Regions from separate parts of the Petroclostridium xylanilyticum genome, predicted to be linked through region 2. Evidence: riboswitches for the same ligand, from Rfam matches in the RefSeq annotation. Region 2 holds a riboswitch; the other holds the start of a gene.
The links. Region 2 has a riboswitch for cyclic di-GMP ahead of CIB29_RS00270 (EAL domain-containing protein). Riboswitches for the same ligand answer to the same signal wherever they lie in the genome.
Positions count from the first base shown of each region.

Region 1: it holds a riboswitch for cyclic di-GMP, as region 2 does, so the genes downstream of both, CIB29_RS19315 (MCP four helix bundle domain-containing protein) here and CIB29_RS00270 (EAL domain-containing protein) in region 2, are expected to answer to the same signal.

Region 1 covers NZ_NPML01000027.1:107,832-115,641, forward strand. Annotated here, with positions in the region: gene CIB29_RS16345 (hypothetical protein) at 1-53, shown strand, start outside; gene ltrA (group II intron reverse transcriptase/maturase) at 566-2,341, shown strand; gene CIB29_RS16355 (recombinase family protein) at 2,428-3,858, shown strand; cyclic di-GMP riboswitch class I at 4,219-4,306, shown strand; gene CIB29_RS19315 (MCP four helix bundle domain-containing protein) at 4,510-5,283, shown strand; gene CIB29_RS19320 (methyl-accepting chemotaxis protein) at 5,280-6,248, shown strand; gene CIB29_RS16370 (sensor domain-containing protein) at 6,319-7,810, shown strand, end outside.
Region 2 covers NZ_NPML01000002.1:28,668-36,477, forward strand. Annotated here, with positions in the region: gene CIB29_RS00245 (permease) at 1-376, shown strand, start outside; gene CIB29_RS00250 (permease) at 376-912, shown strand; gene CIB29_RS00255 (carboxymuconolactone decarboxylase family protein) at 1,011-1,415, shown strand; gene CIB29_RS18775 (hypothetical protein) at 1,394-1,594, shown strand; partial or broken gene CIB29_RS19365 (flagellar assembly protein A) at 2,053-2,652, shown strand; gene CIB29_RS00265 (FapA family protein) at 2,696-3,850, shown strand; cyclic di-GMP riboswitch class I at 3,908-3,994, shown strand; gene CIB29_RS00270 (EAL domain-containing protein) at 4,188-4,943, shown strand; gene CIB29_RS00275 (hypothetical protein) at 5,598-5,948, shown strand; gene CIB29_RS00280 (HD domain-containing protein) at 6,413-6,907, shown strand; partial or broken gene CIB29_RS00285 ((2Fe-2S)-binding protein) at 7,084-7,299, shown strand; gene CIB29_RS00290 (ArsR/SmtB family transcription factor) at 7,417-7,773, shown strand.

The sequences.
Region 1 (7,810 bases), on a different contig from region 2:
ACCCAGGCTGGAAGTTTGCAGGCATCTATGCCGATGAGGTGCGCCCAGACTAGGGCTTTGTTTAAAGTAGAATTTATGGAACTACACTGCAAGATAACGCAGTAGTCAACCTATCTTACTGCAAGGGGAAACCCGATACAGGAACATAGCATGATAGGAAAGCGACAAGTTGGCTTAGGACAAAAGCCACGACTTATGTTGCAATGACAAGTGGATATGAGGATAAGATTGTATTTATCGAATGTGAGGTCTAAGCTGCCATTGCGTAGGGTCTAAGGAAATGTCCTGATACCTTAGCTGTAACATCTATATGTACCTTCGTCGCATATAGAGTTATCAATAAATTACAGAGCAGGCACGAGAACGTGTTATAACAGACTGAAAGCATATCCGACAATCCACATTTCCAAGAAACAAAGCTAAACTGGGGATTACCTAAGCAAGTTTCACTTGTATGGTAACAGAGTTTCCATAGTAGTCCGAGATGAGTAAGGCTCATTACATGGCGAAGGGAAACAGTTAATAAATTTCAAAATTAGAAAGTTGAAAGGCAGGAGAATCCTGAATGAAACCAACAGCTGAAATTTTGGAGCGTATCAATAAAAATTCAAATGAGCACAAAGATGGAGTATATACTCGCTTATACCGTTATCTTTTAAGGGAAGATATTTATTACAGTGCATACCAAAAATTATATTCCAATAAAGGAGCATCAACTGAAGGTATTGATAATGATACTGCTGATGGATTTGGAAAGAAATATGTAGAAAGTTCAATAGAAGAATTAAGCAATAATACTTATAAACCCAAGCCGGTACGCAGAGAATATATCAAGAAATCCAATGGGAAAATGCGACCTTTAGGAATACCGTCATTTAGAGATAAGCTATTACAAGAAGTTATGCGTAGATTTTTAGAAGCTATTTATGAACCGATTTTTAGTGATTTTTCACATGGATTTAGACCTAATAGAAGTTGTCACACTGCATTAAAGCAGACACTTCCATATTTCAAAGGTGCAAGATGGTTTATAGAAGGAGATATAAAAGGCTGTTTTGATAATATTGACCATGATAAGCTTATTGAAATATTACAAAGAAAAATTAAAGACAGTAAGTTTATAAACATTATTCGTAGTTTTCTAAAGGCAGGATATATAGAGGATTTCAGATATAACCAAACATATTCTGGAACACCTCAAGGAGGGATTTTATCCCCAATACTTGCCAATATTTATCTGAATGAATTGGATAATAAAATCATGGAGATTAAACAAAACTTCGATAAGCCGGCAACAAGGTGTGTAAATCCAACATACGACGAGATTAGAGGGAAAAGATATTGGTTACAGCAGAAACTTAAAAATGCTACTGATGAAGAAAAACCGGTTCTGATTTCAAGAATTAATGAATATAGTAAGAAACTTTTGAAATTACCCTATAAATCACAAACGGATAAAAATATAGCTTTTGTAAGATATGCTGATGACTTTTTAATAGCAGTAAGAGGAAATAAAGAAGATTGCATTAAAATTAAAGAACAATTAAGAGAATTTCTAAATGATGAATTAAAGCTTACCTTAAGTGATGAAAAGACTTTGATTACTCACAGTAGTGAAAAAGTTAGGTTCTTAGGATATGACATTTCAGTTAGACGTAATCAACAAATATCAACTAATTCATTAGGACACAAGAAACGTCAGCTGAATGGCACTGTAGAATTATTAGTTCCTTTAGAGAAGATAGAAAAGTTTATGTTTGATAAAGGTATCATTAGACAGAGCAAAGCTAAAAAGTTTCACCCGATACACAGAAAAGGATGGCTATATCTCCCAGACCAAGAAATCTTGGAAAGATACAATGCTGAAATTCGTGGAATACTCAATTATTACCACCTAGCCAACAATTATAATAAACTTAATTATTTTCAATACTTGATGGAATATAGCTGCCTTGCAACTTTAGCAGGAAAGCATAATTCTTCAATAAGTAAAGTAATTGACAAATATAAAAGCGGCAAAGGTTGGGCAATAAAATATAAAACAGAAAAAGGTAAAACACGAGAAAAGAGAATTGTAAAACTTCAAGATTGCAAAGGGTTCTGTGATGATAATATTGTTAGACACATTTATTCTGTAAATACCAATGCTACTATTAGAGCAAGACTGCAAGCAGGAGTTTGCGAGCTTTGCGGTAGCAGGGGAAAGTCTAATTATGAGGTTCACCATGTTTCAAGTGTAAAGGGACTAGAAGGCAATAAGCTTTGGGAGCAGATAATGAAAATCAAAAATAGAAAAACATTAGTGGTATGCGAGGATTGCCATAAGGCAATACATAGTTAATTTGAATTTTAAAATGATATGGTAATTATTAACGGAGAGCCGTATACGTCGAGAGGTGTACGTACGGTTCGGTGGCGAGGGATTTTGTGCCCTTAGCCTATGGCATATCCGGTACCAGCACAAAAAACAGGACAGGATTCAATAAATTGATTGAAGACTGCATGGCAGGCAAGATTGACCTGGTGCTGACAAAATCCATCAGCCGTTTTGCACGAAACACCCTTGACTGCATTCAATACATACGGAAACTGAAAGAAAAAAACATCGGCGTGTTCTTCGAAAAAGAAAATGTCAACACCCTGGACAGTACCGGAGAATTTCTCATCACCATCCTCGGAAGCCTCGCCCAGGAAGAAAGCCGATCCTTAAGCACCAACACAAGGTGGGGCGTGGTCCGCCGGTTCGAAAAAGGACAGGTTATGGTCAATCATAATAAGTTTTTAGGTTATACAAAGAATGAGGCCGGTGAATTGGTGATAGTGCCGGAGGAAGCAGAAATAGTAAGGCTGATTTTCAGGCTGTATTTAGAGGGTCTAAGCATTACCCAAATCAAAAAGTACCTAGAGGAAAACGGCATTAAAACCGTTACCGGAAAGAACCAATGGTCTACTACTACCATCAACAACATGCTCTCCAACGAGAAGTATATGGGAGATGCCTTGCTGCAAAAAAGCTACACCGTAGACTACCTCACAAAGAAAAGAGTTAAAAACAATGGAATTGTCCCACAATATTATGTGGAGGACAGCCATCCGGCCATAATTTCCAAAGACTTGTTTCACCGGATACAGGAAGAAAAAGCACGCCGGGCTAACATTAAAAAGACAGCAGAAAAAAGAGCCAAAACCGACAGCGGGAAATACAGCTCAATATATGCTCTCACCGAATTGTTGACATGCGGGGAGTGCGGCAAGCCTTACAGACGGGTTTCCTGGACTGCCTACAGCGAGAAAAGGATTGTGTGGCGGTGCTTAAACAGGCTGGAGTACGGGAAAAAACACTGCCAAAAGTCCCCGACCATCGACGAAGAAGTTTTACATAGGGCCATTATGGATGCTTTCAATTCGCTCATACAGGACAAAGAAGATTTTGTGGACACTCTCCAGTCTAATATTCAGCTGGTAATGAGCAACCGGGCGAAACGGATGGACATAGCAAAAATTGAGGAAAGGATCGCGGAATTAAAAAAAGAGATGATAGGCTTCGTAGAGGAAAATGCAAGATGTGGAGCAGATAATACAGACTTTGACGAGCACTATGCCAAAATCTCTGCCGAGCTGAAAGAGCTTCAGGAGATAAAAACACAGTATACCGAGCAGCAAGCCAGGCAAGACAGCTTCCAGCGAAGAATCGAGGATATGAAGAAGTTTCTGAACACCGCAGACTGCAAATTATCTGGATTTGACAACCAGCTTGTCAGGCAGCTTATACAAAGCATTAAGGTCGTTTCAAAGGACAAGATTCTCATAAAATTCAAGTCGGGTTTGGAGATGGAGCAGGAGCTTGCTAAAAAATAGCATTACCGAGAAGAGACAACCGCCAAACTGCAAAAAAAAGACTTTGCATAGGTAAAGATTATGAGAAAGGAAAACCTTTCAAGGGTTCGAGAGATTGGAAAAATGCTTCGGGGCCAGGATTTGCTGAAGGAGTTTAACGAGGATTTATTTGCGGCATTGGTGGAGTAGATACGGGTAAAGTCGCTGGTGGAGGTGGTGTTTGTATTGAAGGCGGGGGTTGAGGCAAGGGAGATATTATAAAAAAGTCATATGATGTAAAATTAACGAGAAATATCAAGAAAAACAAAGAAACTCGTTGAAAAAAAGTATAATATTACCATAAGATTGAATACGGCCATAGCCACAACATGGTGTACATAAATATATCAAAGGCAAACTTGTCGAAAGGCAGGGACGCAAAGCCAAGGGCCTATGGAGCAGCATAATTCTATGGCAGCCGGCTGCATTGGAGCCTCTTTGCAACTGGTGCACAGGGGCTTTTTGTGTGCGTAGATGATTTGATTAAGGTTTAAACTCGAGGAGGGAGAAAAGTAAAAGAGTTTTGGAACTATATGCTGTGCTTTCAGAGGACGAAAAAGATAAGCTGAAAGAAATGAGTGCCTAAAATCATAAGCTCTAAAGACAATATATAACTACAGGGAGGAAAGTAAAATGAAAAGCGAAAATCATAGTAAAGGCGAAAAGAGCAGTAATATCCTGAAAAATGTCAAAATTACTACTTTTATTTTTGTTTTGATGATTTTTACTGTTTTTGCTGTTGGGGGAATTTCTTTTACTGCTCTGAATAACATGAAAGTATTAAGCAACGATATGAACAGCCTGTATAAGGATAGAATGCTTGTATCTCTTGCCCTGAAACAATTAGAAACAGAGCTATATATCATGCGGCTTAATATGACGCAAATGCTTTATGCCGGACAGTATAATGAAGAAGTTGCCCATGCAGTGGCAGACAAACAGGAAAGTTTGAATAAAAAAATAGAAGAATATAAGGGTTTTGCTTTAAATGAGGAGGAGCGAAGGCTGCTGCAAAATATAGAAAGCGGCTATAAATCCTATATAAAAGATGCAGGACAGCTGTTAGAAGCTTTAAAAACCGGCAATGCTGTATCGGAGGTGCAAATCAATCAAATGCGCGCATATGCGGCTGATATCCAGAAAAACATTGATGAATTGGCGGCCTTGAATGCCGAAACAGCTAAAGGAGTAGTTAATAAGGCAAACAGCGGTTACGAAAGTGCTAAGAAAATCTTTATCTTGTTATTTGTGGTCCTCACGGCAGTATTTATTGCTTGCGTACTCATCCTCTCCAGGCTCATCAGAGGTTCCATGGCGCAGATCAATGATGTCCTTGCCAAATTGTCTGAATATGATTTTACTGTGAGACTGGAAAAAAAAACGGCAAGAACGAATTTGCCCGGATGAACAGCTCCTTAGCTATAGTTGTTGATAATCTGAAAAGAGCCTTAAAGGAAGTAAGGGAAAATTCCGAGAATGTCACCGGGCATTCCCAAAGCTTGGCGGCTGTTTCTGAAGAGATGACCTCTGCTACCCAGGAACTGGTCAGCACCATGCAGCAGGTGGCACAAGGGGCAACTTCCCAGGTCCAGGACATTCAAGAGATTGTTGCTTCCTTGTCGGAGTTGACAAGGAATATCGAGAATGTCTACAAAGAACTGCAAAATGTGAAGGATGAGACGGATACCACAGCCGAAAGGGCAAACAAAGGCAAGGAGGAAATGGACAAGCTCATTAAATCCATCAATGAAATCAGGAACTCCTTTGAGGTGGTTGTAAGCAAGGTGAAAAATCTGACGGGCTCCGTCAAGCAAATCAGCGGGATAACGGAGATCATTACCGGGATAGCGGAACAGACGAACCTTCTCGCCCTGAACGCAGCCATTGAAGCGGCGAGGGCTGGTGAACACGGCAGAGGCTTTGCTGTGGTTGCAGAAGAAGTGAGAAAGCTGGCAGAAGAATCGCGAAAATCAGCCAGCGAAATTACCAACCTGGTGGCATCCATCAATAAAGATACCGATGAGGTCATCAAAACCTCGGAAGATGTGGAGGGCTTCATCAAAAGCCAGGCCCAGTCCGTAGAGCAGACGGTGCAATCTTTTGGCGACATCATCCTTTCCGTTGAAAATATTGCCCCGCTCATGAAGAAAACCTACAGCGCCATGGATGAAATAGTCAAATCCAAGGATCAGGTTATGACCAGGGTGGAACAGGTCAGTGCCGTCACAGAAGAAAATTCCGCTGCCACAGAAGAGGTTGCGGCTTCCTCGGAAGAATTGACGGCTTCTTCGGAAGAAGTGGCTTCTACAGCTCAAAACCTGGCTTCCATTGCTGAAGGCTTAATGAATACTGTAAACAGGTTCAAGGTGTGATGTCAAAGCAGTAGAACCTCCGGTTCTGCTGCTTAAAAATCTCTAAAAAATGGGAAGGGGGAATGGATAAGTGCAAAGCAAAGACGACAAGATTGCGGATATAACTGCCAGTGAGGTAATAGAATATTTTCCCCTCCCTTTTTATGTTATAGAAGGGGAAAGGATTATCCTTTGCAACCAGAAAGCAGTAAAAGTCTTCGGCTATGAGAAAAAAGAGGAACTGCTGGGCTTGACGCCATACTCTTTGTCGCCCGCCAGTCAGCCTGATGGGACAAGCTCGGTCGTCAAAGGCAGGGAAATGATTAATCAGGCCAAAGAATCGGGTTACTACCGTTTTCGTTGGGTGCATCAGAGGAAGTGCGGAAGAAAATTTTTGGCAGAAGTAGAATTGTTTGTAGAAAAAGGCTTAATCTTTGCCACTGTAAAGGATATAGAACGCGAAGAAAAGCTAAAAAACAAGACGGTAAAAATATTTGAAAAGATGAAAAATCTTGTCATTAGGGATTTTTTAACAGGCTTATACAATAAGAAATATTTTATGGAGCAGCTGGACAGGCTTATCCAAGCTTCATACAGGACAAAAAGCAGGTTTGCCCTGCTTTTTATCGACGTTGACAATTTTAAAGAAATAAATGATACATTGGGTCATCAGACAGGTGACAGAGTTATCGAAGAGGCTGCGAGACGGCTAAAAGAAGCAGCCCCTGAAAACTGTTTGCTTGCCCGGTACGGTGGTGACGAATTTGCCATAATCGTTTCTTCTACTTGTTCAAAAGATGAACTGTACACCATGGGGCATCGATTACTACAGAACTTAAAGACTGCTTATGTCATCGATAATCATGAGTTCTATTTGTCAGCCAGCATAGGTATCGCCTGTTACCCTGCCGATGGAGAAGATGCTGGCACTTTGTTGAAAAATGCTGATATTGCCATGTATAAGGCAAAAGAAACCAGAGATGGGAAGTATAATATAAGGTTTTTTGAGGCAGAAATGGAAAAAGAAATTCATGAACGTTTTTTACTCGAAAACCATTTGAAAAAGGCACTGGAAAAAGAGGAATTAATCCTTAATTTGCAGCCTATTGTTAATATTATTGAAAACAGGCAGTCAACTGCAGAAGCGCTTGTAAGATGGGAAAATGAAGTTTTTGGTCTTGTACCGCCGGATAAGTTTATTCCCTTAGCAGAAGAAACGGGCTTGATCCACGAGATCGGTACATACGTTCTGAAAGAGGTGTGCCGTTTTATTCAAAGTTTCCGAAAAAAAGAATTTAATCCCATTCCCATTGCCATTAATATTTCGTTAAAACAGCTGGAAAACAGAAACTTTACCCGAGAGGTTGAAAATATTATTGCTTCTTACGGCATAGAAGGTAAAAACTTAGAATTTGAAATTACTGAGAGCGTTTCGACGGGCAATATGGAGGTAATCGCTGAAAACCTGCGAAAAATAAAAGGACTGGGGATAAAAATAGCCATGGACGATTTCGGTACGGGTTATTCCTCCTTGGCTATGCTTTTAAACCTGGAGGTAGATAAAATAAAAATCGATAAAATTT
Region 2 (7,810 bases):
ATCTTTTGAGAATATACTGCCACAATTTCTGTCTATCTTAATCATCATTGGAATTACCCTTGCTGTAATGAGTCCTGAAACCATATCAAAACTGATTGGAGAACAGTCAGGGTGGCTTGGGATGATCGTGGCTGCTGTTATTGGATCCATTACGCTAATTCCTGGATTTGTTGCTTTTCCGTTAGCATCTGCGTTACTGAAAAGTGGAGCTGGCTTTATGCAAATAGCGGTTTTTATTTCGACTTTAATGATGGTGGGTATTGTTACTATCCCCGTAGAGATGAAATATTTCGGAAAGAAAGCAGCCATAATAAGAAACTCATTGGCATTTGTCTTTTCATTTGTAGTAGCAATTGTGATCGGGGTGATATTGTAATGAAAAACACTTTAAAACGTTATAGTTTTTTCTTTATACTGATGGTTATAAATCTTGCAATCATTCTTGTAACACCAGAAATAGGACAGAAATCGCTGAAAATCACAGGGGATAACTTGCTTGAAATGTTATCCGTAATACCACCTATTTTCATATTACTCGGCTTATTGGATGTTTGGGTACAGAAGGAGACCATGATAAAATTAATGGGGGAGAAATCAGGTTTCATTGGAATTACCATCGCATTTCTTCTGGGGTCAGCAGCAGCGGGGCCGCTTTATGCAGCTTTCCCCGTGGCTGGGGTATTACTTCGTAAAGGCAGCAAGTTGTCCAACGTCTTTATCTTCATTGGAGCATGGTCTACGACGAAAATACCTATGCTGCTTTTTGAAGCATCCTCAATGGGGTGGAAGTTTATGATTACCAGGTTCATCGTTGATATTCCAGGAATTTTTCTTATTGCCTTAATGACCGAAAAAGTTATAACAGCGAAGGATAAAAAATTAATCTATGAAAATGCAGTTGATTTGGATTGAACTGTACGTTATGGTAATCAATAGTTTATAATCTTGTGGATATTATTGACTGGAATTATGAAACTGAATCAGGGGAGCAAAAATAAGAGTGTGATATTATGGAAGCATTTATAAAACTACCTAAAAGGATTCCGCTTTTAATAAGAATAGGAATATGGATTAGTAAGAAGGTTGCAGGTAAAGAGCTGCTTGTCCCCAAACTGTTAGCCTGGTATCCTAAAACAGCCGTTAGTTTTGGTGTGCTGGAGTCTTTAGTTGCTCATGCAGACAAAGACCTTGATAGGCGTATCTTGAAGCTTGTTCGTATGCAAGCTTCTTTTATTGTATCTTGCCCATTTTGCATAGATATGAATTCCTTTGAATTTGATAAATACAACATTACCAGAGAAGAGCTTGCTGCGTTACAAGGATGTGTGGGAACAGATTTAGTGTCATCATTTTCGGATAGAGAAAGGCTTGCAATTGAATATATGCGAGGTGTTTGTCAAAATCGCCTATTATGATACCAAAAGAGCTGATAGAGAAAATCCAGAAGAGCTTTACAGAGCGTGAAATTGTTATACTTGCAAGTACAGTAGCACGGGTTAATTACTGGGCATTGAAGGATGATGGCAAAATGGTGATTATAGAATGGATGAAGCGTGACAGCGATTGGGGACCATCAGCCGACCTGCAGTTATAGCATAAAAATGTTCATTTAGTCCTGCTATAGCTATTTCCTTAAAACCATTATCCTGTAAAAGTTGCTTGATATATCTGCTGTCCACCTGCAATAAGGTGGACTTTTCCATTTTAGATAATTAGGTAGAATAAAGGAAATGATATATCATCGTAGTTTGGTGTATAAAATAGTCAGGAAAATTTCTAATTATAGAAAATATATACATATAAAGTAACAATATAGATATTTTGTTTCATTATTAAGATATAAAGTTTAATTGGTACATAAGAGCTTTTTTAGCATTAAAACAATTTAGACATAAATGGCTCCCGAATAAAGAAAGAGAGGTGAAATGTATAATGATAATCAGTGCAAGTAGTGTAAAGGAAGCTATTTTAGAGGCTGAAAAGGTCTATAAATGTGATAAGAAACAATTGAAAGTATATATTATTAAACCACCGAATAGTAAATTCTGGGGTATGGTTAAAATACCAGGGAAATATAAGATAGAACTTATAAATCATAGAAATGAAGATTTATCAGAACAGCAGAATAAAGATGGTTACATTGAAATTATTTCTGGCAAGGTAGAAGTCACCGACCCTTTGCAAGAGGGTAGATATGCTTCCATAGTAGTAGATGATCCCAAAATAGATGTGTATATTAACGGTAAAAAGGTTTTTGGTGCTGCTATTGTGACAAGCAGCGACAGGATTGAATTCAAAGCTACAGTGATTGAACCTGTTACTAAAATTGAAGCCCGCTTATCCAAGGATAAAATGCAGGCAATACTGGAAATTAACAAAATTCCTGGTAAAAAATACTTTGTTAAAGACGAAAAACGCAGAAATGTTGTATTTATTCGTTCAGATTATAATGAAATTCAACCACCTGCCGCTACTTTGGACCAATGCCTTGAGGAATTGAAAAAATTAAATGTTGACACTAAATTTATAAATGTAGAAAAAATAAATGAATTGATAAGTGAACCTAACGGAGGAAGTGCTGTTGTAGCAGAAGGGAAGCGTCCAATTAATGGTTTCAATAGTAAAATAAAATTCTTTTTCAAAAATACAAGTTATCGGAATCCTGATTTTGATACTGAAAAAAAAAGTGGACCTTATGACTCATACAATTATTCCTACTGTAAATGTTGGAGATGTGCTTGCGTTAAAGGTTGCTCCTGCATTTCCAGGGAGGGATGGATTTACTGTAACTGGCGAGGTATTAAAAGCAAGGGAGGGAAAGAATATACCACTCAAAGTAGGAAAGGGGGCTGTCTTATTAGATAACGAAACAAAAGTGGTGGCCGTTTCTCCTGGAAGGCCAGAGTATAAAAAAGGTGTAATAAGTGTTGTCCCTACTTTGGTTGTACCCCATGATGTAGATGTTGGTACTGGCAATGTCCGCTTTGATGGTGACATCGTAATCAAAGGGAATATAGCTGAAAATCTGAAGGTTTCTGCTGGAGGTGATATTACGGTCTTTGGCAACATCTATCATGCAAATGTGTATGCAAAAGGCAATATCAGAGTCCATGGGAATATTATAAACAGTAAGGTATCGGCTGGCTTAAATATGCTAAATTATTTGGGCGTTACGCCTAAATTGAAGCAAATCCTTGAAGTGGTAAAAGAGTGTCGAAGTGTGGCGAAGTTGTCAGAAATGTCAAAGAATCATGTAGATATTAGAAGGGAACTGCTTCAAGTTGTAATTAGCAAAAAGGATATATTAGACAACCTTATGAAAGATATTCAAAATTTAATAAAGTTATCCATTGATGAAGAAACAAACGAACTCATTAGAATTTTAGAAGACGTAAAAAGGATACTAACTGGTGTCAATGCAAAGTGCATAGAAGATTCAAGGCAAATAAAAACACTTTATACAGAAATAAATGATTATATAAATAAAATAGAAGAATTGTATGGAAATGAGGCAGATATAATTTTTGAATATGGACAAACTTCATTTATCCAGGCTAACGGTAATGTAGTAATTGCCGACAAAGGGTGTTACCAGACCAATTTAATGGCAAAGAATGCTATATTGTTTAAAAAGCCGTCCAGCATTGTGCGTGGCGGCCTATTAATTGCAGGAAAGTGTATAAAAATGGGAATAGTTGGGACACCTTCTGGTATTTCAACATACTGTAAAGTTTTAGACAGGAATGGAAAAATAGATGCAGTTTATTATTACAGCAATACCGTTTTAAACATTAACGATAATATTAAAGTAATTGATTCCAATTTCTATGTTAATAGAGATAATAAATAATATTATGGTAATGTTTTACTATAAAAATGAACTGTGTTACTATCTTTAAAACTTAATATTTGAAAAAGGCAAACTCGTCGAAAGACGGGGACGCAAAGCCACAAGTCTAAAGCATATAAGTGCCATGATGGTTGGGTTGCCAGTTGATATAGGGGCAAGGATCAAGGGATGTGGTTTAAGGGAAAGCCAAAAAGCTGCTTAAACCTTACACCTTATTCATAAATTACTGGAAGCGGGCAACTCATATAGTGCCTGCTTTTTTGTGTGTAAAAAAAGACTCAATAGGTTAATGATTTTATGCAGAACGAAATGTTTAGCATAAAGGAAGTGGACAAAAGTGAATTTTTTAAAGCAAATACAAACGATTGATATATCGGATTTAGTACATTGGTATCAGCCTATCTGCCAAATAGAAACTGGAGAGATACTTGGATATGAGGCTCTTGTACGCAACAAATCTCTAAATAAACTTTTTCCTCTGGATATATTTAAGCAGGCAGAACAAGAGGGCTGCAGAACTGAACTTGATTCCTATTTGCTATTTCAGGCAATAAATTCAGTGAGTTACAACAGCAATCTATTCTTAAACGTATTTCCCTCTACTCTACTTGAGAAATGGTTTTTATCCTGGTGGGATGAACATTTTGTTACCCCCGCTCCTTTGGTAATAGAAATATCGGAAAGTGAACCTGTCAATGATTGGAAAGCATTAAAATCAGTGATTAACAAACTGCGGAAGCGTGGTGTAAAAATTGCAGTAGATGATATGGGTTCAGGCTATTCCTTTTTTCAGCACTGGGTAGAGTTAAACCCTGATTATATTAAACTGGATTGCTACTATGCTGCGGGTTTAGCAGAAAACCCACTAAAACAACGAATAATCGAACATTTAACAAAACTATTTGATGGTTATTCAATAATTATTTTAGAGGGAATAGAAACAGAGGAAGACTTAAATACCGCAAAACAGTTGGGTATTTCGTATGCCCAGGGCTATCTGCTTGGGAGACCGTCCCCATGGAAGAGTCTTTCTGTACAAAATTATAATATTGGAGATTACGGGGAAAATGGATGTTGGGGAAAGAATGGATAATATGATTGCAGTATTGAGAGGCAAGAATTTGCCTACCTCTAAACATTAGTGTAGGTGAGCAATGAATTGCTAAAACTTATTTTTTATACATTCTGGTCACAGCTCTCATATATGGAGGAGAATCCCTTATTGTTAAAGATAAATAAAAAGAAAAATCCTGCAACAATGAAGTGTGCAATTAGATTCATTATCAAGAACCGTATCCTTTGTTTCATCTTCCACTTGTCATCCACCTCTTTTCCATCCTTCTAAATAATGGGATAGGATATTTTTAGCGGATAGAATGTGCATTATGCAAACAATTTATATTTGCAATAAGCCAATGGAAATAGTAAAATATGATGTGTATATCATGAATCTGGTGGAATAAATGGGATAAGTATTAAAATACTAACTTCTTTTGTAAAGGAGTTGTAACCGATGATGTATTATGAACTTTTCCAGACAAGAGAAGGAAGGCTCCTATTGTTTCTTTCTGATCTTTTGTCCAGCAGGTCAAGGGCGAACTCTTCCCACTTGATTCCGAAATGGTTATTATAAGTGGCATCCATGAGAGAGGTATGATATTTATATATTTTTCATTGGATTTTAAAATACTAAAATTGTTCAAATTATGGTAAAATTCTCGTTAAATCAAACGGAAGAAGGGAAAAAATGTCGAAGAGTGTAGATAGCACTAAAAAAGTTGAAATTACCATGCGTATGTCAGAATTTGAAATGCCTCACATGCAGGATGTATTGATTGTGGGCAGGAGGGCACCAATTGGGCCAGAGGCGGCAAGACGTATGGTAGATATACTATCTCCCGAACAGTATGAGATAATAAAGATAGATCATCCTGCCATAGAGGCCATGGTAGTAAGGAAGGCTCTTTTCAATATACTTCCACAGGAAAAGCTGGTTGCATTTTTATTGGAGGAGGGGGGCAAGGTTGCTAACGAGTCAACAATAGTTAAAGCCCAGGTTAATATTGTACTCCGGATTAGCAAATCCATAGACTTATGATGAGGAAAGTATTAGAAATATGGTTATAGAAATTTAGACAACGAAAATCGATTTTCTTAGTGAATTTTGGTATAATAAGTGCGGCAATTAAGACGAAAAAACAGGAGATTATCCACAGGTGAAAAGAAGAAATCATACGGCAGAATTTAAAGCAAAAATCGTTATTGAAGTTTTGCGTGAGGAAATGCCTTTAATGAAATAGCCGCCAAATATGAACTAAACCCGAATTTGGTCAGGAGGTGGAAAACAGAAGCAGTAGAAAATATGGCAGCAGTATTTGCTGATAAAAATGAGGAAATTAATGATATTAAAAGTGAATATGAGAAAAAATAGATAACAGGTCTACACTATACTATAGGAAGGTAGAACCTTCACAGGAAGAGATCATGATAAAGCACAGGATCGATGAGATATATACAGAGTTTGCCTACTATGAGTGTAGGCTTTAAAAGAGGAGAGAGGATATGGTGAATATTGTAAGTGCTACCATGAAGAAAATGATAGAATACTTTGATGGTGATGTTAAGCGAATTAATCATGCGCTAAAGGTGTATGGATTTGCAAAAAGCATAGGGGAACTTGAGAATATCCCGGAAGAAAAACTTAAAATCCTTGAAGCGGCTGCAATCTTACATGATATCGGGATTAAGGAAAGTGAAAGGAAATACTCGTCATCTGCTGGAAAGTACCAGGAAATAGAAGGGCCACCTATAGCATGTGATATTTTGCAGGAATTTATATTGAGTAAAGATTTTTTAGACAGAGTTTGTTATTTGATAGGCAACCATCATACTTATAGCAAAATAGATGATATAGATTTTCAAATTCTTGTGGAAGCAGATTTTCTTGTAAATATTTTTGAGGATGGTATGGAAAAAGAACAGATAAAAACCATTAAACAGAAATATTTTAAAACTAATACAGGACTATGCTATCTGGACAGCATGTACTGTAAATGAAGTAAATTCTATAGTATATGGCAGATATGCAGATTTATGTACTTAAACATCCATCGAAGATTTAAGTACATAAATCCCTGCAATATGGAAAGAAGAATTCGTTATAACTTATTACCCTGAATTATTCACACTCCCTATTCACGGACTTTAGAAATTGAAAAATTTGAACAACAGCATACGCTTGTTACTGTAGTAAAGTAACAGAGGAACAAGTTATAAATGCAGTGGTAAAAGATGGTACTAATAATATGAAAGAAGTTTTAAAACTTACTGGGGCTATGAGTAATCCACAGTGCCAAAAGAAAAACCCTTTGGGAAAATGTTGTCATCAAATTATACAGGATGCAATAGATAAAGGATTATCTATTCGTAAGAAAAAGAAATTTGAATAAGAATTAGAAAATTTTATGATGATAGTATAAAAATACAAATAAAATGTGAGCTTATATTGACAAAATATAAAATTAGGCATATTATATGAGTGTAAATGAATATAATCATATATAAGTGTGGTGAATAGATTGGTTGAAATATTTAAAGCACTGGGAGATGAAAACAGAATAAGAATATTAAATTTGTTGAGAAAGGGGGAACTGTGCGTATGTGAGATTGAAGCCATACTTGGTATTACTCAATCCAATGTCTCAAGACATTTAAACAAATTAAAAAATGCAGGCATCATTACTTATGAAAAGAAATCTCAATGGGTCTATTATAAGGTAGACGATGAATTTATACAGCAAAATAGTCTGCTTTATGATTTTCTTAACCATCAAATGAACATAAACAACCAGTGCATAAAAGACACAGAAAAATTAAAGAAATGCAAGGATGGCAATACTGCCTGTGAACAATTAGATGAATAAAACAAGGCAAGTTTAAAATTAAGAGAAATGGAGGAAT